Regions from separate parts of the Herminiimonas sp. Marseille-P9896 genome, predicted to be linked through region 1. Evidence: predicted binding sites of a transcription regulator. Region 1 holds the regulator's gene; the other holds the start of a gene.
The links. The regulator FliA, encoded in region 1, starts transcription of late flagellar genes. The targets are predictions, from matches to a motif close to CTAAAGTTTNNNNNNNNNNNGCCGNTA.

Region 1 (12,493 bases):
GACCGGCATAGGTTCTTTTGTCAGTTATCTGGATCAGCTGGAGCAGGGCGGCAGCGATGAAGAGTGGGAAGCATTTACCAATGCGTTGACCACTAATCTGACCTCGTTCTTCCGTGAAGCGCATCACTTCCCGATATTGGCCGACCATATCAAGAAAATCAAGGAGCCTATCGAGATCTGGTGTTCGGCCGCATCTACCGGAGAAGAGCCATATTCGATAGCGATGACTGCGTGCGAAGCGTTCAATACGCTGACGCCACCGGTGCGCATAATTGCGACCGATATCGATACCAATGTATTGAACACAGGTGCCAACGGTGTCTACTCGATAGATCGTCTGGACAAGATGGCACCTGAGCGCGCCAAGCGCTTTTTCCTGCGCGGCAAAGGTGCACGTGAAGGCATGGTGCGCGTGCGTCCTGAATTGCGTCAGCTGATTACCTTTAAACAGGTCAATCTGCTGGAGAGCAACTGGGGTATTTCCGGTCAGTTTGATGCAATCTTTTGCCGCAATGTGATGATCTATTTCGATAAACCGACACAAGGCAAGATACTGGATCGCTTCGCGCCGCTGATGAAGCCGGACGGTTTGCTGTTTGCCGGCCATTCGGAAAACTTCCTGTATGTCACCGATGCATTCAAGTTGCGCGGAAAAACGGTTTACGAGTTGGAACCCAACAAAAAGGCGGGCTTGTCGCAACCACGTCGGGCATAAGAATCCATGAATGAACTGACCAAAGAGCATTTCGCCACGAACGTCTATTACGACCGGACCTTCGACCGCGACGCAGCCAAGATCTTGCCGGGTGAGTATTACTACACCGGCAAGGACATGCTGATTGTCACCGTGCTTGGGTCTTGTGTCTCGGCTTGTATACGCGATCGCGTGACCGGTGTAGGCGGCATGAACCACTTCATGTTGCCGGATGGCGGCGGTGATGCGGATAGCCCGATTTCGGCATCGGCGCGCTATGGCACGTATGCGATGGAAATCCTGATCAATGATTTGCTGAAAGCAGGCGCGCGCCGGGAAAACCTGGAAGCCAAAGTGTTTGGCGGCGGTAATGTCCTGAGCGGTTTTACTTCGATTAATGTCGGTGAACGCAATGCCCAGTTCGTGCGTAATTTCCTGAAAGTGGAGAACATACGCATCGTGGCGGAAGACCTGAATGACGTCCATCCGCGCAAGGTTTATTTTTTTCCGCGCAACGGCAAAGTGTTGGTCAAGAAACTCAGACAACTGAACAACAACACATTGGCTAATCGCGAGCAGGATTACGCCAACCGTCTGCAATCAGGCGCAGTCAGCGGAGATGTAGAGCTCTTTTCCTGACGCAAATAAAAATATCCATCAATAGAATAAAAACGAAAACGTTTTGCCAGGGTAGCCTCATGAAAATTAAAGTATTGATCGTCGATGATTCAGCGCTGATACGCAGCGTCATGAAAGAGATCATCAACAGCCAGCCGGACATGGAAGTCGTCGGCGTTGCACCGGATCCCATCGTCGCCCGTGATTTGATCAAACAAACCAATCCGGATGTATTAACACTGGACGTCGAGATGCCGCGCATGGATGGCCTCGACTTCCTGGAAAAACTCATGCGTCTGCGTCCTATGCCGGTGGTGATGGTGTCATCGCTGACGGAACGCGGTTCGGATATTACTTTGCGTGCGCTGGAGCTGGGCGCGGTGGACTTTGTCACCAAACCGAAGATGTCTATCCAAAGCGGCATGCTCGAATATACCGAATTGATATCAGACAAAATCCGTACTGCTTCGAAGGCACGCATCAAGTCGCGCCAGATCACGCCGCATGATGCGAACAAGGCCGCAGGCGAGGCGTTGCCGATGATACGCAACCCGCTGACCAGTAGTGAGAAGCTGATCATCATCGGCGCATCGACTGGTGGTACCGAGGCGATCAAGGATTTCCTGATGCAAATGCCATCCGATTGCCCGGGCATTTTGATCACGCAACACATGCCGCCAGGCTTTACCAAATCGTTCGCACAGCGGCTCGACAGCTTGTGCAAGATCAGTGTGAAAGAGTCCGAAGGTGGCGAACGTGTATTGCCGGGACACGCTTATCTCGCACCTGGTCATTCACATTTGCAACTGGTGCGTAGTGGTGCCAATTACATGACACAACTCGATCAGGGACCACCGGTCAATCGTCATCGTCCATCGGTTGATGTGCTGTTCCATTCTGCAGCGGTGCACGCGGGCAAGAATGCTGTCGGTGTAATTCTTACAGGTATGGGTAAAGACGGTGCACTCGGTATGCTCGAGATGAAAAACGTAGGTGCATATAACTTTGCGCAGGACGAAGCTTCTTGCGTAGTATTCGGCATGCCGCGCGAAGCAATTGCCGTTGGTGCAACCCACGAAGTCGGTCCCTTGCAAGCCTTGCCAGGCATGGTCCTGGGCTACCTTGCCGCACACAGCAGTCGTGCCTTGCGCGTCTAAGTGTTGATTTACGACAAGTGCTATCGGATTTCTCGCAAAATTTATGTATCCTCAGTGCATAATAGTACGAGCGCAAAAAAGCGGATGTAGTACACCATGTTCGATTCTTTGCCGGATCGATGAACGTATAGAGATTTAATGGAGTAATTCATGGCAGGCCCAAACACCAAATTTTTAGTTGTTGATGATTTTTCAACGATGCGTCGCATTGTTCGTAATCTCTTGAAAGAACTGGGCTACACGAATGTCGATGAGGCTGAAGATGGTGCGATGGCACTTGCCAAGTTGCGTAGTGAGCAATTCGACTTCGTCGTGTCCGACTGGAATATGCCTAATATGGACGGCTTGACCATGCTGCAGCACATCCGTGCTGATCCGGCATTGTCGAAGTTGCCAGTGTTGATGGTGACCGCTGAAGCGAAGAAAGAAAACATCATTGCAGCCGCACAAGCAGGTGCCAACGGTTACGTCGTCAAGCCGTTCACTGCCGCGACGCTGGATGAAAAACTGGCAAAGATTTTCGAAAAACTGGCCGCTGCAGGAGCCTGAATTGACTGCCAACGCATCTGTACAGATGGTGGATGCAGTAAGCGAAGCGGGCATACCGCACGATGAAGTGCTGTCGCGCGTCGGTCACATGACGCGTGCCTTGCACGAAAGCCTGCGCGGCCTGGGGTTCGATCAATTGGTAGAACGCGCATCGCATGACATTCCGGATGCGCGTGATCGCCTCGATTATGTAGCACGCATGACCGAGCAGGCAGCGCAACGCGTACTGAACGCAACCGAAGCTGCCGGCCCTTTGCAGGAGCAGGTGCAGTCTGACGCGGCGGCGATGTCGACGCAATGGCAGCAAGCCTTGCAGGGCGGCTACTCGGAAGAAAAATTCAAGGTGCTGGCCGAACAAACGATCGCACATCTGAATGCGACGCAGGTAGCGACCACGGAAACACGCCAGCATTTGATGAACATCATGATGGCGCAGGACTTCCAGGACCTGACCGGCCAGGTCATCAAAAAGGTCACCGAGCTGGCACACGGCCTGGAGCAGCAACTGCTGCAATTGCTGGTCGATTACGCGCCAGCCGAGAAAAAGAAAGAAGTTGATAGTGGCTTGTTGAATGGCCCGCAAATCAATCCTACTGGTCATGACGTAGTGGCAGGACAAGAGCAGGTTGATGACTTGCTCGAAAGCCTGGGTTTTTGATTTTCACCCAGGCCATCCATGCCGACTTCGGTCACTGTGCAGTCCCTATCCCTGAGTTCCCATGTCTGAATTGAAATTCATCGTACGTGAGCCTATGCTCAACGCCACGCAACAAGTGCTGGGCTATGAATTGTCCTGGTTTGGTGGCGAGCGGGGCAGTGGTATGGCCAGCGACGACGACTTGCTGGAGCTGGTGGATGTGGTTGCCGCGCAATTGCAGGGCGCAGAGGCTGCCAGTCAGCTGAATGGCAGCTTGCTGTTCCTGGAAGCGACGCCAGCCCTGATCGCGACGAATGTGGTGCGCAAGCTACCGGCCAGGAACACGGTATTCCGCTTGACCGGTGCTGACCTGGCCGATCCTGAAACACTGAAGGCCGCCACCGCATTGCGACAGCTGGGCTACGGCATTTCCCTGCGTGGTGCAGATGCGCTCAAGCCAGGCAATCCCTTGCTGCAAGTCGTCAGCCATGTCGAAGGGCGGCTTAGTCATGAACAAGGCGCGGCGATACCAATAGCCGCCTTGCAGTCCGGGACCGTCAAGGCGGTCGTGCGCAAGCTGGCATCGTGGCAGGAATACGATGTCTGTGCCTTGCAGGGGTTGCATGCGTTTATAGGTAATTTGTACCTGACACCGCGTGCGCATGCCGAGAAAAAAGGTTTGAATTCAGCGCAGATCATCATCATTCAATTGATGGAGATGTTGCGCCAAAACGCTGACATTCGCGAACTGGAAGAAGTCCTGAAACGCGATGCTGCGCTGTCCTACAAGCTCTTCCGTTACATCAATAGCGTCGGTTTCGGCCTCGGTGCCGAAATCCAGTCGCTGCGCCATGCAGTGACCATGCTGGGTTACTCGCCGCTGTATCGCTGGTTGTCGCTGCTGCTGGCAACGGCCAGTACCGATAGCCATGCGGCGGTGCTGATGCAGACCGCCATCGTGCGCGGCCGCTTTGCGGAATTGGCCGGGCAGGGCATCCTGCCGAAAAACGAAGCCGAGAACCTGTTCGTGGTCGGCATGTTTTCCTTGCTGGACCGTTTGCTGGGTATGCCTATGGAAGAGGTCCTGGCTAAAATCCAGCTGGCTGAACCAGTCGCCCAAGCTTTGTTGACGCGTGATGGCATGTACGGCCCGTTTTTGGCTCTGGCTGAGGCTTGTGAGCTGAATAATGGCAATATTGCAGCACTGGCTGAATCGCTGTTCATCAGTGCGCGTCAGGTCAATGAAGCCCATTTGGCCGCATTGTTGTGGGCCCAGGCGCTCAAGATTTAGTTTTTCCCGCCATTTCCCCGCTTTGCATGACTGAAAAGCGGCACCTTTCCCACCCTATTCCCCCGATTAGTCCGGGGCGTTCTGGCCAATAATCTACTCATAGGTCCGTATAGCGTCGTGTTGAACGCTATCGGAAGCACCTCAGGAGTCGGCTTTGGCTGAAGAAAGTGATCTCGAAAAGACGGAACCCGCGTCACCGCGCAAGCTGGAACAGGCGCGGGAGCAGGGCGACGTGCCGCGTTCGCGCGAGCTGGCGACTTGTACGCTGTTGCTCGGCGCGGGCGCTGCTTTCTGGATCCTGGGTGGTCGCATGGTCGGTGAGCTGAACAAGATGCTCGCGTCCGGACTGTCTTTCGACCGTGAAATGGCTTTCGACATGGAACTGCTGCTGGCACATGCTGCTGCCAGCATCATCGATTTGCTGATTGCTTTTGCCCCGGCTGCGCTGATCCTGATCGTGGTGGCACTGGTGTCGCCTGCGCTGATCGGCGGCTGGCTGTTCAGTGGTAAAGCCCTGCAACCGAATTTCGGCCGTATGAACCCGATCAAGGGTCTCGGCAATATGGTCTCCAGCCGCGCAGCTGTTGAGTTGGGCAAGGCCATCGCCAAAACCATCCTGATCGGCTGGATCGCATGGATGGTGATGCGCCATGAATTCGACGCTGTTATGGCGCTGAGCGTAGAGCCACTGAAAAGCGGTACCGAACATTTGGGACACCTGCTGGTGTTCAGCTTCATTTTTATTGCAGCCGGTCTGGTGATCGTGGCTGCGATCGATGCGCCTTACCAAATGTGGCAACACGCGAAGAAACTGATGATGTCGCGCCAGGATGTACGCCAGGAATCCAAGGAGTCTGAAGGTAATCCGGAAATCAAAGCGAAGATCCGTCAGCAACAGCGTGAAATGGCCCGCCGCCGCATGATGTCCGAAGTACCGACCGCAGACGTGGTCGTGACTAACCCGACGCACTATGCGGTCGCACTTAAATATTCCGAAAACGGCATGCGCGCACCACGCGTGGTTGCCAAGGGTGCGGATGAAGTCGCGGCCAAGATCCGTGAGCTCGCGATGGAAAACAACGTCGTGCTGCTGGAAGCGCCGCCACTGGCACGTGCGCTGTTCCGCCACGCTGAGCTCGGTGACGAAATTCCTGAAGCTTTGTATATCGCAGTGGCTGAAGTACTGGCCTATGTATTCCAGTTGCGTGCGTATAGCAAACACGGCGGTGCGCGTCCGGTCAAACCGGGCGATCTCGATGTACCGCCAGAGATGGACCCACTTAATCCCTCTGCAGCTGATGCAGATTCGAATGGCCTGCCACAATGAATAGCCTGAAATTACCCGCCTGGATGACCGGCCAAGGATCGCGTGCTGTCGCAGCACCGCTGATCATCATCATGATGTTGTCGATGATGGTGCTGCCGCTGCCGGCGATCGTGCTGGACATCTTCTTCAGCTTCAATATTGCGCTGTCCATCATCGTGCTGCTGACTGCCTTGTACACGGTCAAGCCACTGGACTTCATGGTGTTCCCGACCGTGCTGCTGGTGAGCACCATGCTGCGCCTGTCGCTGAACGTCGCGTCGACCCGTGTCGTGCTGACGGAAGGACATAACGGTCCGGATGCAGCAGGTAAAGTGATTGAGGCTTTCGGCCACTTCCTGATCGGTGGTAACTACACAGTCGGTATCGTGGTCTTCGTGATCCTGACCATCATTAACTTTACGGTCGTTACCAAAGGTGCAGGCCGTATCGCTGAGGTGGGTGCCCGTTTTGCCCTGGATGCGATGCCGGGTAAACAAATGGCGATTGACGCCGACCTGAACGCCGGTCTGATCGGTGAGCAGGATGCACGCCTGCGTCGTACCCAGGTGGCCCAGGAAGCCGAATTCTACGGCGCGATGGACGGTGCAAGTAAATACGTGCGTGGTGATGCGATCGCCGGCATTATCGTTACCGTCATCAACGTGGTTGGTGGTCTGGTGGTCGGTATGGTGCAGCACGATATGGGCTTCTCCTCTGCGCTGGAAAACTACACCCTGCTGGCTATCGGTGACGGCCTGGTCGCACAGATTCCTTCGCTGATTATTTCTACCGCTGCCGGTATCGTGGTATCTCGCGTCGCCAGTGAGCAAGACATTGGCGGTCAGCTGATCGGCCAATTGTTTGCACGTCCACAAGTGCTGTACATCACCGCTGCCATCATCGGCGGCATGGGCTTGATCCCTGGCATGCCGCACGTATCCTTCCTGTTCCTGGCCAGCCTGATGGCAGGTGCGGCTTATCTGATCTCGCAACGCAACCTGAAAGCACCGGAAGTTGAACCGGAAGTTACCGCACCACCACCAGCACCGGAAGTGGAAGAGGCGACCTGGCAAGACATTGTGCAAGTCGATACGCTGGGCCTGGAAGTCGGCTATCGCCTGATTCCATTGGTCGATAAATCGCAAAGCGGTGAGCTGCTGCGCCGTATCAAGGGCATACGAAAAAAATTCGCGCAGGAAGTCGGCTTCCTGTCGCCACCAGTACATATCCGCGACAACCTGGAATTGAAACCATCTGCGTATCGCATCACGCTCAAAGGCGTGGAGGTGGGTAGTGGTGAAGCGCTTGCCGGTCAATTCCTCGCGATCAATCCGGGCATGGTCAGTGGCACCTTGCCAGGACCAACCACCAGCGATCCTGCCTTTGGTCTGCCAGCTACCTGGATTGATTCGAGCATGCGTGAGCAGGCACAAGGCATGGGCTACACCGTGGTGGATGCCGGTACCGTGGTAGCGACCCACCTGAATCATTTGATCACTACGCACGCAGCTGAATTGCTGGGGCGTCAGGAAGTACAGCAATTGCTGGATCACCTGACCAAGGAATCGCCTAAATTGGTGGAAGACCTGGTACCCAAGCTGATCCCGCTGTCGACCTTGCAAAAGGTCCTGCAAAACCTCCTGATCGAAGGTGTCCATATCCGCGATATGCACACCATCATCGAAACCATGACCGAACACGCAGCCTACATCCAGGACGTCAACGAACTGACTGCTCTGGTACGTGTAGCGCTGGGACGCGCCATCGTGCAGCAGCTGTTCCCGTCCACCAATGAATTGTCGGTGATGACACTGGATAACCGCCTCGAACGTCTGTTGACCCAAGCCTTGCAGGGTAGCGGTGCAGACGGTGCCGGTATCGAGCCAGGCCTGGCCGACACGATAGCTGCGCAGGCTGAAGCCGCGACGCGCCAACAGGAATCTTTAGGATTAACACCGGTACTGCTGGTGCCAGCGCAATTGCGCGCATTGCTGGCGCGCTTCCTGCGCCGTGCCTTGCCGCAGCTCAAAGTGCTGTCGCATGCAGAAGTCCCGGATTCAAAAACAATCAGAGTAACTAGCTTAGTTGGAGGTCAGGTATGAACGTCAGGAAATTTACGGCAAGCACGTCACGCGGCGCATGGAGTCTGGTGCGCGAAGCACTCGGACCTGATGCGGTCATTCTCTCGAATCGCGCCATCGATGGCGGCGTCGAGATCCTGGCGCTGGCCGGTGAGGATATGGCCTCGCTGGCAGAACCTATGGTTGAGCGCGCTGCCATTTCCGAAACCACACTGGCTTCGCTGGTACCGCATCACAAACCTGCGCAAGCAGCTCCGCTGGCTTTGACCTCGAATGCAGCAGATACAGGCGCGGCATCCGACCGTGTTGAAATCAGCTCGGCTGAACTGAATAATATGATGAGCGAAATCCGCTCCATGCGCGGCATGCTGGAAATCCAGCTGTCCGAACTCGCATGGAACGATCCGCAAAAACGTGAACCGGTCAAATCGACGGTATTGCGAGAAATGCTGGCGGCCGGTTTCAGTGCCAGCCTGGCGCGTTACCTGATCGCTCGCCTGCCTGCCGGTGCCAGCAATCAAAGCGGCATGGACTGGATCAAATCCATCCTGACCCGCAACCTGACCACCATAGGTGATGAAAACGAAATCCTGGAAAAAGGCGGCGTCTATGCGCTGGTAGGTCCTACCGGTGTCGGTAAAACAACAACCACAGCAAAACTGGCTGCGCGTTGCGTCATGCGTCATGGCCCAAGCAAGCTGGCTCTGATTACGACTGACGGTTACCGTATCGGCGGCTACGAACAACTGCGCATCTACGGCAAAATCCTCGGCGTCATGGTGCACTCGGTCAAGGATGAAGCTGACCTGCGCATCGCGCTGGATGAGCTCAAAGGCAAACATACCGTGCTGATCGACACTGTGGGTGTTAGCCAGCGCGACCAGATGGTGGCGGACCAGATCGCCATGCTGGCCGGTGCCGGTGACCAGGTCAAGCGCCTGCTGTGCCTGAACGCGACTTCGACCGGTGAAACACTGAATGAAGTAGTGCGTTCCTACATGGGTGATGGCCTCGCGGGTTGCATATTGACCAAACTGGACGAAGCTGCAACCATTGGCAGTGCACTAGATGTAGTCATTAGACAGAAATTGAACTTATACTACGTCGCGAACGGACAACGCGTGCCGGAAGACCTGCACGTCGCGAACCAACAGTATCTGGTAGACCGGGCATTTAAACTCAAGCGCGAAACAGCGCCATTCCAATTGGGTGATGCGGAGATACCAGCTGTCATGGCAAATACCGTCCGTGCAATGAACGATAAGAGTTTGCGTGAGGTGATTCTTGGCTAGTTTCGAATGTGATCAGGCAGAAGGTTTGCGGCGTATGCTCGCAGGACCGAAGCCGCGCATTTTTACATTTTTATCTGCAGCTTCGGCCGCCGATAAAAGCGCGATGCTGGTCAATCTGAGCGCCTCGCTGGCTTTAAGCGGTAGTGATGTCGTGCTGCTCGACGCTTGCAGTTCCAACGACGGCATCAGCCATCGCATGGGCGCAGAGTTGCAGGCCACGCTGCTGGATGTGGCGCGCCAGGAGCGTGCGCTGAACCAGGTTGTACATGCGATGCCGCAGGGCTTTGGCCTGGCTTCGCTGACACGTGGTTCCTTGCGTGCAGCGAATGGCAGCGATCAACATCAGCAACGCCGTTTGTCGAACGCCTTTGGTGTCCTGGCGGCGCAATCCGATGTACTGATGGTCGATGCTGAACTGGATATGAACGACAACTTTGCTATTCCGGCGATGGGCAATGGTGAAATCATCGTGCAGGTGACGCCGGGTGCGGCCTCCATCAAGAAAGCATACGCACTGATAAAACGATTAAACGCGCAATTGGGGCGCCGTCCATTCGGCATCCTGGTAACCGGTGCCGATGCACAGGAAGCTGCCGTCGTTTATCAAAACATGGCGCAAGCAGCCAGTCGTTACCTGGCCTTGCAATTACATTCCGTTGGTTTTGTACCGCAGGACGATCATATGACACGTGCTGCACGCCTGGGACGCGCCGTCATCGATGCTTTCCCGCTGGCAGGCGCATCAGTTGCGTTCCGTGGCCTGGCTGAACGTTTTACCTTGTCCGCTCATAGCGCCAAGTTTGGAGCCTGATTCACACATGTATACCGCGGCCGGAAAATCGGACAAAAATCATCTGGTAACTGAGCATGCGCCGCTCGTTAAAAAGCTGGCGCACCAGATGAAAGCCAAGCTGCCGCCTAGCGTAGAAGTCGATGATTTGATACAGGCCGGCATGATAGGCCTGCTTGATGCAGTCAGCCGTTATGAAGAAACGCACGGCGCACAGTTTGAAACCTATGCAGTGCAGCGCATACGTGGTGCCATGCTGGACGAATTGCGTAGCAGTGACTGGATGCCACGCAGCATGCGCCAGAACATGCGCAAGATCGAGGTGGCAATGAACACCTTGCAGCAACGCCTCGGACGTGCACCGAATGAAAGTGAAGTAGCGAAACAGCTCAAGTTGTCACTGGCAGACTATCAGGACTTGCTTAGTGATGGCGGTGGCCACCAACTGGTCTACTACGAAGATTTCCACGATACCGAGGATAACGAACACTTCCTCGATCGTTATTGCACCGATGAGTCGCCGGATCCACTGCAGAATCTGATGAACACCGGCTTCCGTGCTGCCGTGATCGAAGCGATCCAGGCGCTGCCGGAACGTGAAAAAATCCTCATGGGTTTGTACTACGAGCAGGAAATGAACTTGAAGGAAATTGGCGCCGTCATGGGAGTCACCGAATCACGCGTATCGCAATTGCATAGTCAGGCTATCGCCAGGATGCGTGCGAACTTAAGGGAGAAAGCGTGGACTGGGGTAGCTTAGTTGGTATTGCACTGGCGCTGGGCGGCATCCTTCTCGGGCAATTGCTCGAAGGCGGTGCTTTAGGCTCGCTGGTACAACCTGCAGCCTTCATCATCGTCATCGTTGGCACAGTCGGCGCGGTCCTGTTGCAAAGTGGTTGGCGCAACTTTGTGCAGGGCGTAAAAATGGCCGGTCAGGTCTTCATGCCGAAGGACGACAATTATCCGGGTCTGATCAAGGACATCACCGCATGGAGCGTCATCGCCCGCCGTGAAGGTTTACTCAGCCTGGAACGCGTCATCAAGGACGTCAAAGATCCATTCATCGCACACGGCTTGCGCCTTATCGTCGACGGTGTAGATCCGACCAAATTGCGCGACGTGCTGGACCTGGAAATAGGTGCATACGAAACGCGTCAACGCCTGGCCATCAAAATCTGGGAAGCGGCGGGCGGCTATGCGCCGACCATCGGTATCCTGGGTGCAGTCCTCGGTTTGATCCATGTGATGGAAAACCTGTCTGATCCTAGTCGTCTCGGTAGCGGCATCGCCGTGGCTTTTGTAGCGACTATCTATGGCGTGGGTTTCGCCAACCTGGTCTTCCTGCCTATCTCGAGCAAACTCAAGGCATTGGTCAGCAGGGACATCTTCAAACGTGAAATGCTGGCAGATGCGTTTGCCGGTATTGCAGCAGGTGACAATCCGCGCTTGATCGAAGAGCGGATGAACGTCTATACGATGTAAGTTGGCCCGCCCACAGCGTAGGCAGATAGATCCACCATGGCACGTAGAAGAAAATACGAAGAAGAGCATGAAAACCATGAACGTTGGCTGGTGTCCTACGCCGACTTCATCACGCTCCTGTTCGCCTTCTTCGTCGTCATGTACGCGATTTCATCCGTCAACGAAGGCAAGTACCGCATTCTCTCCAGTTCACTCGGCATCGCCTTCGGTGGTGTCGCTGCGAAGACCGAAACCATCAAGGACCCGGTCAGCCAAAACACTCCGATCCTGCCACTGCCGATACCATCGCCTGCGCAACGCGCGAATGAAGCAGTCGTCAAACGCGAAAAAGCGCGCATGACCAGCATCGCTCGCGACATCCTCAAGGCGATGGCTCCATTGGTCAGCCAGGGTAAGGTACGTGTCACGCAAACCAATCGCGGCGTCAGTGTTGAGATTAATGCGAGCGTGCTGTTTGCGCCGGGCGAAGCAAAGCTGAATGCGCAATCGGAAGCTGCATTGCGCGCGGTGGCTCAGGTCTTGAAAGATGTCGACAACGACATTCAGGTCGAAGGCCACACCGACAACACGCCTATCAACAACACGATGTTCCCGTC
Region 2 (12,493 bases), on a different contig from region 1:
CCTGTTCAACTTTGAATGGGAAATCACCAAGTCGCCGGCAGGAGCCAAGCAGTGGGTGGCGAAGAATGCCGAGGAAATCATCCCTGACGCACACGTCAAGGGCAAATTCCACAAGCCGACTATGCTGACCACCGATCTGACGCTGCGTTTTGATCCGGAGTTTGGCAAGATTTCGAAACGCTTCCATGAAGATCCGCAAGCCTTTGCCGAAGCATTTGCCCGTGCCTGGTTCAAGCTGACGCACCGCGATATGGGTCCGCGTTCGCGCTATCTTGGTCCGGAAGTACCGAAGGAAGAATTGATCTGGCAAGACCCGATTCCGGAAGTGGATTACAAACTGGTGGATGCCGCTGATGTCGCAGCACTGAAAGCCAAGTTGCTGACTTCTGGTTTGTCCGTGAGCGAACTGGTAGGCACCGCATGGGCATCGGCTTCGACCTTCCGTGGTTCGGACAAGCGTGGTGGTGCCAACGGTGCACGCATCCGCCTGGCACCGATGAAGGACTGGGAAGTCAACCAGCCTGCGCAACTGGCCAAGGTGTTGAAGGTACTGGAAGGCATACAGGCTGAATTCAATCAGTCTGCTACCGGCGGCAAGCAGATTTCATTGGCCGACCTGATCGTGCTGGCGGGTAGCGCGGGCGTGGAGCAGGCTGCCAAGGCTGCGGGTGTCAACATCACCGTGCCATTTACTGCGGGACGCAATGATGCACGTCAGGATCAGACGGATGTGGAATCCTTCGCTGCGCTGGAGCCACGTACCGATGGTTTCCGCAATTACGTCAGCAAGAAGAACGGTGTGCCAGCCGAAGTTGCGCTGATAGATAAGGCACAGTTGCTGTGTCTGAGCGTGCCTGAACTGACAGTGCTCATCGGTGGTCTGCGCGCAATCAACATCAACGTGGGTGGTGCTAAGCATGGTGTACTGACCAAGACACCAGGCGTGCTGAACAATGAAGTGCTGCTCAATCTGTTGGATATGCGTACGCAGTGGAAAGCAGTGGAGAACGATGCGAATGTGTTCGAAGGTCGCGATCGCAAGAGTGGTGAAGTCAAATGGACAGGCACGCGTGCGGATCTGGTCTTTGGCTCCAACTCCATCCTGCGTTCGGTGGCTGAGGTCTATGCCGAATCCGATGCGAAAGAAAAATTCGTCAAGGATTTCGTTGCCGCCTGGGTCAAGGTCATGAACGCGGATCGCTTCGATCTGGCATAAACGCAGCAAGATAGTCTGAATCAGGAAAGCGATGCATCTGTACGGATGCATCGCTTTTTTATTTGCGCCTTAAGTTAATTCAGCCATAATCGCTGTACCTACACCTAGCGATAACAGCCATGCAGATATCCGCCGCGATTCCCATCATCCGTATCTTTGACGAAGCCAAAGCCAGCGAATTTTATTTTGATTTCCTCGGCTTCAGCTGCGATTGGGAACATCGCTTCGGAGATAACTTCCCGTTGTATATGCAGGTGCGACGTTCGTCGCTAATCCTGCATTTGAGTGAGCATCACGGTGATGCGACGCCGGGCTCGGCGATCTTTATCCCTATAGACGATATCGATAGCCTGCATGCAGAGCTGCTGGCGAAAGACTATAAGAACGCCAAGCCGGGTGTGCAGGATTTACCATGGGGACGCATGATGGATATCGCCGATCCGTTTGGCAATCACTTGCGTTTTTGCCAGCAGTCGCCTGACTGATTGCATCCGGCTAATCCGCGACGCAGCAATGGTCCGCGGCCAGTTCCCTGATGTATTGCAAGTACTGTCCTGCATTCGCATCCAGGTCTGCATCCGAAATGCCGTGTTCCACACCGTAGCAGGCAAAGGTCGGCAAGTATTCCGCGCTGATGTATTCAATTGTCACGCGCAGCGGGCGTAGCAGTTCTTCCAGTGTGTAGTGATAGCGTCCGTTCTGATTGTAGTCGACGGCCTTGATGCCCGCCGAGACAGCGACGCCTATCCGTTTCCCAGCCAACTTCTCGGTACCGCGACCATAGGCAAATCCATGTGTCAGTACTTCGTCCTGCCATTGCTTCAATAGCGGTGGGGTGCTGAACCAGTAAAACGGAAATTGCAGGATGATGGTGTCGTGCTCCAGCAGCAGCTTTTGTTCTGCCGCCACATCGATACGCCCGTCCGGATATTGTTCATGCAGTTGATGGATGGTGACGAGGTCCGTATTCTTTTGTAGTTCCTGCAGCCATCTATTATTGACCACGGACTTGTGGATGTCGGGATGCGTCACAATAACGAGAATCTTGTTGCTGTTCATGATGTGTCCTTAAACTTGTTGATGACGCATCCTAGCAATGCAGGCAGTGCCTGAAAAGTAGGCACTTTTTTGTGCCTGCTGATTTATCCATTAGAGATAGGTGAAGTTATGAAAGTCACGGGATTCAAGTTTCCTATCGATGCGACGCTGTACCTGATAGGTGGCAAATGGAAGTGCACGATACTGTGTCATTTGCTGGAACAGGTACAACGACCCGGCGAATTGCGCCGGTTGATGCCAGGCATTTCGCAAAAAGTATTGACCGAGCAGTTACGTGAGCTGGAAAGCGATGGCGTGATCGAGCGCATCGTTTATCCGGAGGTGCCACCGCGGGTGGAGTACAAGCCGACCGAATTTGGCTTGTCGCTAGGCGAGATTATCAATGCGATGTGCGATTGGGGGCAGGTGCACTTTGAACGCATCACGGCGGCGCGTGTGCGTCGCGATGGCGAGTAACTGAGGTCCTTTACAACCAGTACTCGAGGCGTCGCGCCATCCATTCTTTCATGCGATTTGAGAAAGGGCGTTTGTCCCATTCTTCGGCTGTGATTTCTATCGAGTTTTTCAGATCCTCGTTGAAGGCGCTTTCCATCACATCACCGAAAGCCTTATCCAGTGTGATCAGATTTACTTCTCTATTGTGCAGGAAGCTGCGCATGTCCAGATTGGTTGAGCCTATGGTGGACCAGTAGCCATCGATCACAGCGGTTTTGGCATGCAGCACCGATGCCTGCAATTCAAAGACGCGTACGCCAGCCGCCAATAGTTCTGTATAAAACGAACGACCTGCGTGCATGACCAGGCCGACATCCGACATGCCGGGGAAGACCATCTTCACATCGACACCGCGTTTCGCTGCATTGGTAATCGCTTGCACCAATTGCACATCCGGCACGAAGTAGGCATTCGTGACATGGATAGACACTTTGGCTTCCTGCATGGCGAGTGCATAGGCTTTGTACATCTCATAGTTGCCACCTGGTTCGCTGCCTATCACGCGCACCATCTTGTCGCCCATGCGTGTCAGCGGCGGGAAGTAATTTCGTTTTGAGAGGTTTTCGTTTTTCTGGCTGACCCAGGTTTGCATGAAAAGCCACTGGAAGGAAGCGACGGCCGGGCCTTCGACTTGTATATGTGTGTCACGCCATCCCAGGTCCTGGTCGCTTTGTTTCTTGTTCGAACGGAATAGTGAGCTGGATGAGTAGTCGCTGCTGATATTGATGCCGCCAGTGAATGCGATGCGACCATCGACCACCAGTATCTTGCGATGGTCACGATTGTTTAAGCGTGTCGAGAAAGCGCGCTTGAAAGGATTGACCGGGCTGAATTCCAGCAGGTTGATGCCACTGTCACGCAGTTTCTGGAAGAATTCCGGCGGTGTGCTGAGAGAGCCTATGCTGTCGTAAATGATATTGACCTGCACACCATCGCGCTGCTTTTGCATCAGCAGTTCGGCGAACTCGGTGCCTAGCGCATCTTCGTTGAAGATATAGGTCTCCAGATTGACGTGATCCTTGGCTGCGCGTATCGCCGCCAGCATCGCACGTATGGTGTCCGGGCCATCATTGAGCAAGGTGAGTTTATTGCCAGCGATGAGCGGGCTGCCAGTCGCGGCTTCTTCCAGTGCTGCCAGTTCAGGCAGGGCCACATTGTCACTGCGCAGGCGACGCGCCAGCAACGATTCGGTTTTTTCCTTGGAGAGGGTATTGCCCTGGGCGGTTTGTATGGTCGCCGAGTCTTGTGGTTGCAGCGATGTTTTGAGGTACTGCACATCGGGCAGGGAAGCGCATGCGCTCAGTGCGAGACTAAGCCCCGCGAGAGTAAGCCTAAGCAAAAAGTGATCACGCAAAAAGTGTTTGGACATTTCTTAGTGGATATTTTTGTTAGTGGTTTTAAAGGCCGATAGTTTTTTGCTTGTAAACAAATGAAAGCAAAGCCAGGGGCGCGCTTAATCTTGCCATTAAATACTGTTTATAGCAGTGTTTAATTGCATAGTTGGGTGAGGTAAATAACTTATGGATTAAGAAACCGTAAAGAAATCCGGAAAGCTGCCGATATAGCAGGAGTAGCGTCACTCCCGGCGCGTAGATGTGAGGTGGATATGGACGTAAGCAATATTGCCAGCCTGGCCAGCAGCATGGCACAGCAACGTACCAGCAACGAAGTAGCGTTGACGGTATTCAAGAAGGCTATGGATATCCAAAGCACGACAGCAACGACCTTGCTCGATGCCATTCCTAAAGTCAGCTTGCCTGCCAACATAGGACAAAACGTCAATACCACCGCCTGATTGCCGACTTCCGGATTGTGGCAAGCTATGCGACCATAGCTGCACGATACGGTGGTTAGCACAGGAGATGGCATGACGATGGAAACGGCAGATGCGGTATTGAGATTCTGGTTCGGCGACGAATCTGACGACACTAAAACCGCGACACAACAAAACAAGCTCTGGTGGTCCAAGGATACGGCAATGGACCAGGCCATCAGTGCCCGCTTCAAGGCCAGTACCCTGGCTGCCGCCAACGGCGAGCTGGATGAGTGGGCCGCGCAACCGCGTGACTTGCTGGCGCTGATCCTGCTGACGGATCAATTCCCGCGCAATATGTATCGCGGCTTGCCAACTTCATTTGCCTTCGATGCGCTGGCGCTACAATGGACGCTGATAGCGCTGGATCATGGCTTTGAACGTCATTTACGCCCGATAGAACGGGTCTTTCTTTACCTTCCGCTTGAACATTCCGAAGTGCTGGAGCATCAGCACCGTTCCGTACAATTGTTTGAACAGTTGCTGCAGGATGTGCCTGCATCGCATAAGGAAACCTTTGCTGGTTTTGTCCAGTTTGCGATCAAGCACAGGGATATCGTAGCGCGCTTCGGTCGTTTTCCGCACCGGAACGAGATCTTTGGACGTGAGACGACGGCAGAGGAGCATGCGTTTCTGCAAACGCCGGGCTCCTCGTTCTGATTTCTGATGGGAATATGCAAACAGCGGGCAGGATGCCCGCTGTTTTGTTTCAGGCTGCTACTTTTGCTACCGGCCAGGCACGCATCGCGGCAGAGGCTATCGCCAGCAGTTTATCGCGGTCGCAGGTATCTCGAGCCTGCATAGTCATACCCTGCAGCACCGCAGCATAAAAATTCGCCAGCGTGGCAGCATCTATGCTGGTCGGCAGTTCACCTTCCTGTATGCCTTGTTCTATCCGCGCCGTGATCATGCCTTCGATATTCTCGCGGCGTTCGGTCATCACGGTTTGCACATGTTCGGCAGAAGCGGAGCAATTGGTAGCGGCCATGACGACCAGGCATCCGGGCGGGTGGCTCGGACAGGTGTTATCAACGGCGCTGCTTTGCAATAAACGTTCGATGGCATCACGCGCGGTCGGTGCTTGCGCAAACATATCCTGCAGCGCGTCGCATCGTTTGGTGGAGTAGCGCTCCACCGCTTCCAGGAAGAGTTGTTCTTTGTCGCCGAAAGCCGCATACAGGCTGGGCGGCGTAATGCCCATCGCGGACGTCAGTTCGCTCAGCGACGCGGCTTCATAGCCGTAACGCCAAAACACCAGCATCGCGCGTTCCAGCGCAGCTTCGCGGTCGAAAGAGAGCGGCCGACCACCTTTTTTACGTGGTTTGTCGGTTTGTGCGGATTTATTTTCCATTTCCATAGCGATCGATAGTAAACCCCTTGACAGACGAAAACAAGCAATATACAGTCACATCATACTTTCATAGCGATCACTATGAAATATGAAAATGTCATGAAATTGAAATATTTAACGAAAATATTTTCTGGGCCTTGCGGCCATCAAGGATCGTTCTTTTAGTTTCTATCTATCAATACTTATTTACTTAGTAAACAGCGAGTGTACCAAATGAAAAACCGTCTCTACCAAATAACCGTTGTTGCTGCCAGTACGCTCGCGCTGTCTGCCGCGATGCGTAATGAGGCATTGCAAGACATGATTTACGACAGCGCTCTGACCGGCGGTGCTGTGTGGGCCGGTGCAACCGTCTCACTGGGCAACTTCGGACAGAGCCTGCCTGCCCAGCACTGAATCATGCGCAAGACCGACATCATGCCACTAATTGCCGACACGCGTCGGCTGCCTGGCATTTTGTCGTTCCCGGATCCTGCAAGCAAAGCAGCGACCGGAGGGGAAAACGCGAAGCGATGTTGATTTTTCATCTTCAGGCTTAGCCCGGCACTTCTTAACTACCTATTTTTTACAGATTACTTTTCAGGGAATGAAAATGAAAACATCGACTACTCCACGTTTTTCCCGTAGCGCCATCGCGATCGCGGTCGGCGTCTTATTGATAGTAGGCGCGGCGACGGTATCGCTCACCGGTCGCGCTGAAAAAACGCCAGCCGCAGCACCTGCCGCAGTCAGCGTCACCGTTGCCAGCGTACTGGAACGTTCGGTTACCGAATGGGATGACTTCTCCGGACGGGTAGAAGCCGTCGAGCGGGTTGAGATACGGCCACGCGTGTCCGGCACCATCGATGCCGTGCATTTCCAGGATGGCCAATTGGTGAAGAAAGGCGCTTTGCTGTTCACCATCGACCCACGTCCATATAAAGCAGAACTGGCGCGTGCCGAAGCTGCGCGTGCTGGCGCACAAGCGCGTCTGGCACTGGCCAAAACCGAACTCGAACGTACCAAGCGTTTGCTGGAAGAACGTGCAGTGGCACAACGTGAACTCGATACACGTGAAAATGCCTTGCAGGAAGCCGATGCGAATCTGAAAGCAACCGATGCAGCCGTATTGAGCGCGCGCCTGAATTTGCAATACACCGAAATCACCGCACCGGTTGCCGGTCGTGTTTCGCGCGCAGAAATCACCGTGGGTAATCTGGTCGCGACCGGCCCGACTGCACCAACGCTGACCACCGTGGTGTCGGTGTCACCGGTCTACGTCAATTTTGAAATCGATGAACCTACTTATATCCGCTATGCAGGTAATGGCACGGTTGGTAATAGCGGTGTGAACCGCGTTCCGGTTTCTATCGGCCTGACCAGCGAAGACGGCTATCCGCGCAATGGTCATGTGAAGTCCTTCGATAACCGTCTTGATACCGGTTCCGGCACGATACGTGTACGTGCCGTATTCGATAACGAAGACGGCACACTGACTCCAGGCATGTATGCGCGTGTCCGTACCGGTGATGCAAATGCGAAGAATGCATTGCTGATTGACGACAAGGCAGTCGGTACCGACCAGGACAAGAAATACGTGATGGTGGTCGGTGCTGATAACAAAGCTGTATATCGCCCGGTCAGCCTTGGTCCTATCGTCGATGGCTTGCGCGTGGTACGTAGCGGTTTGCAAAAAGACGAGCGCATCGTCGTCAACGGTTTGCAACGCATACGTCCGAATGACACGGTGACACCGGAAGTTGTGAAGATGGATGCACGTGTTGCGAGTGCCAATACAGTGAAGCCGGCAGGGCAGGCGGCTTCCAGCGCAGTCAACTAATTCAGGAACGACCTGGCTGACTACGCTCCCCACATTTAAAAAGAAAAACTGAAATGAATATCTCTCGATTTTTTATCGATCGCCCCATCTTTGCCGGCGTATTGTCGGCCATCATCCTGATCGGTGGTTTGATCTCGATGCTGAACCTGCCGATCTCTGAATATCCGGAAGTCGTGCCGCCATCCGTGGTGGTCAAAGCCAACTTCCCGGGTGCCAATCCGCAAACCATCGCGGAAACCGTATCCACCCCGATAGAAGAACAGATCAACGGCGTCGAAGGCATGTTGTACATGCAGTCGCAGGCTACCTCTGACGGTCTGATGACGCTGACCGTTACTTTCAAACTTGGTGTCTCGCCAGACCAGGCGCAGCAATTGGTGCAGAACCGCGTCAACCAGGCGTTGCCGCGCCTGCCTGACGTGGTGCAACGCCTCGGTGTGACCACGACCAAGAGCTCGCCCGACCTGACGATGGTGGTCCATCTGGTCTCGCCTAACGATCGCTACGACATGGCTTATCTGCGTAACTATGCCGTGCTGAATGTGAAGGACCGGCTGGCACGTTTGCAAGGGATAGGTGCAGTGCAATTGTTCGGCTCCGGTGACTACTCGATGCGCGTCTGGCTCGATCCACGCAAAGTAGCGGAACGTGGTTTGTCCGCCAATGATGTAGTCGATGCGATACGCCAGCAAAACGTTAACGTTGCGGCTGGTGTGATCGGTGCGTCGCCATCGGTGCCGGGTGTCGATTACCAGATCTCGGTGAATGCACAAGGTCGTCTGACGACCGAAGACGAGTTCCGCGATATCGTGATTCGTACGTCGCCGGATGGTGTCGTCACACGTTTACGTGATGTGGCACGGGTTGAGTTGGGCGCGAGCGAGTACGCTTTGCGTTCCCTGCTGAACAATAAGTCGGCGGTCGCGATTCCTATCTTCCAGTCACCTGGCTCCAACGCACTCGATATTTCGAATAATGTGCGCAAGACCATGATTGAGCTGAAGAAAGATATGCCGGAAGGCGTCGATTACAGCATCGTCTATGATCCGACCCAGTTCGTACGTGCATCGATCAAAGCGGTGGTACATACCCTGCTGGAAGCGATCCTGCTGGTCGTGATCGTCGTGATCATCTTCCTGCAAACCTGGCGTGCATCCATTATTCCTTTGCTGGCGGTACCGGTCTCGGTCATCGGTACGTTCGCAGTGATGATGGGGCTGGGCTTTTCGATCAATGCGCTCAGTCTGTTCGGACTGGTGCTGGCAATCGGTATCGTGGTCGATGATGCGATTGTGGTGGTGGAGAACGTCGAGCGGAATATTGAAGACGGTCTGACCGCACGCGAAGCAACGTATAAGGCGATGCGCGAAGTGTCGGGGCCGATTATCGCGATTGCGCTGACCTTGTCGGCAGTGTTCGTGCCACTCGCATTTGTCAGCGGCCTGACTGGTCAATTCTTTAAGCAGTTCGCATTGACGATCGCGATTTCGACTGTGATCTCGGCGTTCAATTCGCTGACCTTGTCGCCTGCCTTGGCTGCCTTGCTGCTGAAGAGCCACGGTGCGCCTAAAGACAAATTCCAGTTAGCGATTGATCGGGCGTTTGGCTGGTTCTTTGTCCGCTTCAATAAAGTATTCCATCGCGGTTCGGAAAACTACGGTGGTGGTGTAACCGGCATCCTGAAACGCAAGACAGTTGCACTGGGTGTGTATGCCGCACTGATAGGTGCGACCATGTTCCTGTTCCATCATGTACCGGCCGGCTTTATTCCTGGCCAGGATAAACAGTACCTGGTTGGTTTCGCACAATTGCCGGATGCATCGTCGCTGGATCGTACTGAAGACGTAATTCGTCAAATGTCTGAAATCGGTATGAAGACACCGGGCGTGGAATCCGCGGTAGCGTTCCCTGGCTTGTCGATTAACGGTTTCGTTAACAGCCCGAGCTCCGGCATTGTATTTATGACGCTCAAACCGTTTGACGAACGTCGCAGCAAAGACCTGAGCGGCCCGGCGATTGCACAGAAGCTGAACCAGCAAATGTCTGGCATCAAAGGCGCTTACATTGCGATGTTCCCGCCACCACCAGTGCAGGGCCTGGGTACCATCGGTGGCTTCAAGCTACAGATCCAGGACCGTGGTGCATTGGGCAAGGAAGCATTGGATGATGCGTTGAAAGCCTTCCTGGCCAAAGCCTACCAGGCACCTGAGCTGGCTGGCATGTTCTCCAGCTATCAAATCAACGTGCCGCAACTGTATGCGAACCTGGATCGCACCCGAGCCCAGCAACTGGGGCTGTCGGTACCGGCGGTGTTCGATACCTTGCAGGTTTACCTCGGTTCGCTGTACGTCAACGACTTTAATAAATTCGGTCGTACCTTCCAGGTGCGCGTGCAAGCAGATGCACCGTTCCGTGCCCATGCTGAAGACGTCGGTTTGCTGAAAGCGCGTAACAAGAATGGCGAAATGGTGCCTTTGTCGTCGGTACTGAAAATGACACAGAGCTACGGCCCTGATCAATTCATCCGCTACAACGGTTTCCCGGCAGCGGACGTGAATGGCGGTCCGGCTCCTGGTTACAGCACCGGTCAGGCGCAGGCAGTGGTAGAGCGCTTGCTGGCAGAAACACTGCCACGCGGCATCAGCTATGAATGGACCGAGATCACGTATCAGGACAAGATCGCTGGCGATACCTTGTTTGTGATCTTGCCGTTGGCGATGCTGCTGGTGTTCTTCGTGCTGGCTGCGCAGTATGAAAGCCTGACCTTGCCGCTGGCGGTGTTGCTGATCGTCCCTATGGGCTTGCTGTCGGCCATCTTCGGTGTCTGGTTGACGGGTGGCGACAATAACATCTTCACGCAGATCAGTCTGATCGTGCTGGTGGGGCTGGCCTGTAAGAATGCGATTCTGATCGTCGAGTTTGCGCGTGAACTGGAGCATCAGGGACGTGGCATCTACGAAGCAGCGATTGAAGCAGCGCGCTTGCGTCTGCGTCCTATCCTGATGACGTCGATTGCGTTTATCGCTGGTGTGGTACCGCTGATCCTGTCGACCGGTGCGGGTGCAGAGATGCGTCATGCGATGGGTGTGGCAGTGTTCTCCGGCATGATAGGTGTGACTGCGTTTGGCTTGTTTCTGACGCCTATCTTCTACGTGCTGTTGCGTACGCTGGAAAAGAAATTTACCCGCAAGAAGGTGGTGGAAGATGAAGCGTATGTCGCACATCACGCCCCGGTTGCGGTAGCGGATACTCCGCACAATTACGAGGTGTGATGATGAAGAAATTTAATTTATCTCTGAGCACGATGGTGGCGACGCTGGTACTGGCCGGTTGCTCGACGGCGCGGCCGCCGGAACAGCTCAAGCTGGATTTGCCGACAGCCTACCGTGAGCAAGCCACTGCGCTGGATGGCGCATGGAAGCTGGCAGCACCGGCCGACAATAAAGATCGGGGTGCCTGGTGGAAGGTGTTTGGCGACGATCAATTGAGTGAGCTGATCGTGGAAGCAGGCAAGGCCAATCTGAATCTGGCGATTGCTCTGGCGCGTGTGAAAGATGCACGTGCGATTGCCGGTGTGGTCGATGCAGATCGCGGCGTGCAGGTAGACGTTGGTGTCGGCCCGACCCGCAGTGGCAATGCGCAAGCTGCCAGCACTACTTATCGTGCACCTTTGAGTTTCGGCTATGAAGTGGATTTGTTTGGCCGTCTGTCCGATGCCAGCCGTGCCGCCAAGCTGGATGCGGAAGGGCAGGAAGCGGCTTACCGTTCGGTTCTGCTGGCTTTGCAGTCTGACGTCGCGCAACAGTACTTCACGATACGTTCGCTGGATTCGGAACTGGAAGTCTTGCAAAAGACCGTGTCCTTGCGCCAGGAAGCACTGGAGCTGACACAGCATCGCTACAAGGCCGGTGACACCAGCGAGCTGGAAGTAGCGCAGGCGAAGACTGAATGGGCCACGACCAGTGCTGAACTGGAAGGCGTCAAGCGTCAACGTGCGCAACGTGACCATGCATTGGCGATTTTGCTGGGCAAGGCTCCGGCTGAATTCACCTTGCCTGCCGCGCCACTGGCGGCGGCCGTGGTGACGGTGCCGTCTGGTTTGCCGTCCGATTTGCTGGAACGTCGTCCTGACATCGCCCAGGCGCAGCGTCAGCTGGCAGCTTCCAGTGCACGTATAGGCGCGGCCAAGGCAGCGTTCTTCCCGAAACTGCTGCTGACCGGATCGGCTGGTTACGAGTCGAATGAATTGCGCGATTTGTTCAAATGGTCGAGCCGCAGCTGGATGCTGGGTCCGGTAGTTGGCACCATACTCAGCATGCCTTTGTTTGACGGTGGTCGTAACCGCTCGAACCTGGAACGTGCCGATGCCAACTACGAAGCGCTGGTTGCCAACTATCGTCAACAAGTACTGGTCGGCTTCCAGGATGTCGAAGACAACCTGACCGCTTTGCGGACGCTGGATCGTCAGCTGCAGTTCGAAGACCAAGCCGTCAGCTCGGCGCAACTGGCCGCACGTCTGGCTGATTCACGTTATCGCTATGGTTCGGCCAGCTACTTTGAAGTGATCGATGCGCAGCGTTCCAGCCTGTCGACACAACGTTCGAAGATACGCAGTACCGGTCAGCGCGCCATCGCATCAGTGGGCCTGATACGTGCACTCGGTGGCGGCTGGGATACGCCCGCCGCCAAGGATGGCCTGGCACTGGCAGTCCAGCCATAAGTAAAGTTTGCGAGGTGCTG

Region 2: the regulator FliA is predicted to act here: its motif matches at 4,306-4,332, upstream of H7U06_RS14430 (YjfB family protein).

Annotation. Positions count from the first base shown of each region.
Region 1 is NZ_CAJEVT010000002.1:602,725-615,217, forward strand. It holds gene H7U06_RS08345 (CheR family methyltransferase) at 1-715, shown strand, start outside; gene cheD (chemoreceptor glutamine deamidase CheD) at 722-1,333, shown strand; gene H7U06_RS08355 (chemotaxis response regulator protein-glutamate methylesterase) at 1,393-2,469, shown strand; gene cheY (chemotaxis response regulator CheY) at 2,620-3,018, shown strand; gene cheZ (protein phosphatase CheZ) at 3,044-3,676, shown strand; gene H7U06_RS08370 (EAL and HDOD domain-containing protein) at 3,738-4,946, shown strand; gene flhB (flagellar biosynthesis protein FlhB) at 5,101-6,273, shown strand; gene flhA (flagellar biosynthesis protein FlhA) at 6,270-8,354, shown strand; gene flhF (flagellar biosynthesis protein FlhF) at 8,351-9,625, shown strand; gene H7U06_RS08390 (antiactivator of flagellar biosynthesis FleN protein) at 9,618-10,436, shown strand; gene H7U06_RS08395 (RNA polymerase sigma factor FliA) at 10,444-11,175, shown strand; gene H7U06_RS08400 (flagellar motor protein) at 11,157-11,897, shown strand; gene motD (flagellar motor protein MotD) at 11,934-12,493, shown strand, end outside.
Region 2 is NZ_CAJEVT010000003.1:887,320-899,812, forward strand. It holds gene katG (catalase/peroxidase HPI) at 1-1,216, shown strand, start outside; gene H7U06_RS14410 (glyoxalase superfamily protein) at 1,336-1,701, shown strand; gene H7U06_RS14415 (NAD(P)H-dependent oxidoreductase) at 1,712-2,275, opposite strand; gene H7U06_RS14420 (helix-turn-helix domain-containing protein) at 2,384-2,731, shown strand; gene cls (cardiolipin synthase) at 2,742-4,139, opposite strand; gene H7U06_RS14430 (YjfB family protein) at 4,377-4,565, shown strand; gene H7U06_RS14435 (DUF924 family protein) at 4,638-5,243, shown strand; gene H7U06_RS14440 (TetR/AcrR family transcriptional regulator) at 5,293-5,934, opposite strand; gene H7U06_RS14445 (hypothetical protein) at 6,148-6,330, shown strand; gene H7U06_RS14450 (efflux RND transporter periplasmic adaptor subunit) at 6,527-7,753, shown strand; gene H7U06_RS14455 (efflux RND transporter permease subunit) at 7,807-11,025, shown strand; gene H7U06_RS14460 (efflux transporter outer membrane subunit) at 11,028-12,473, shown strand.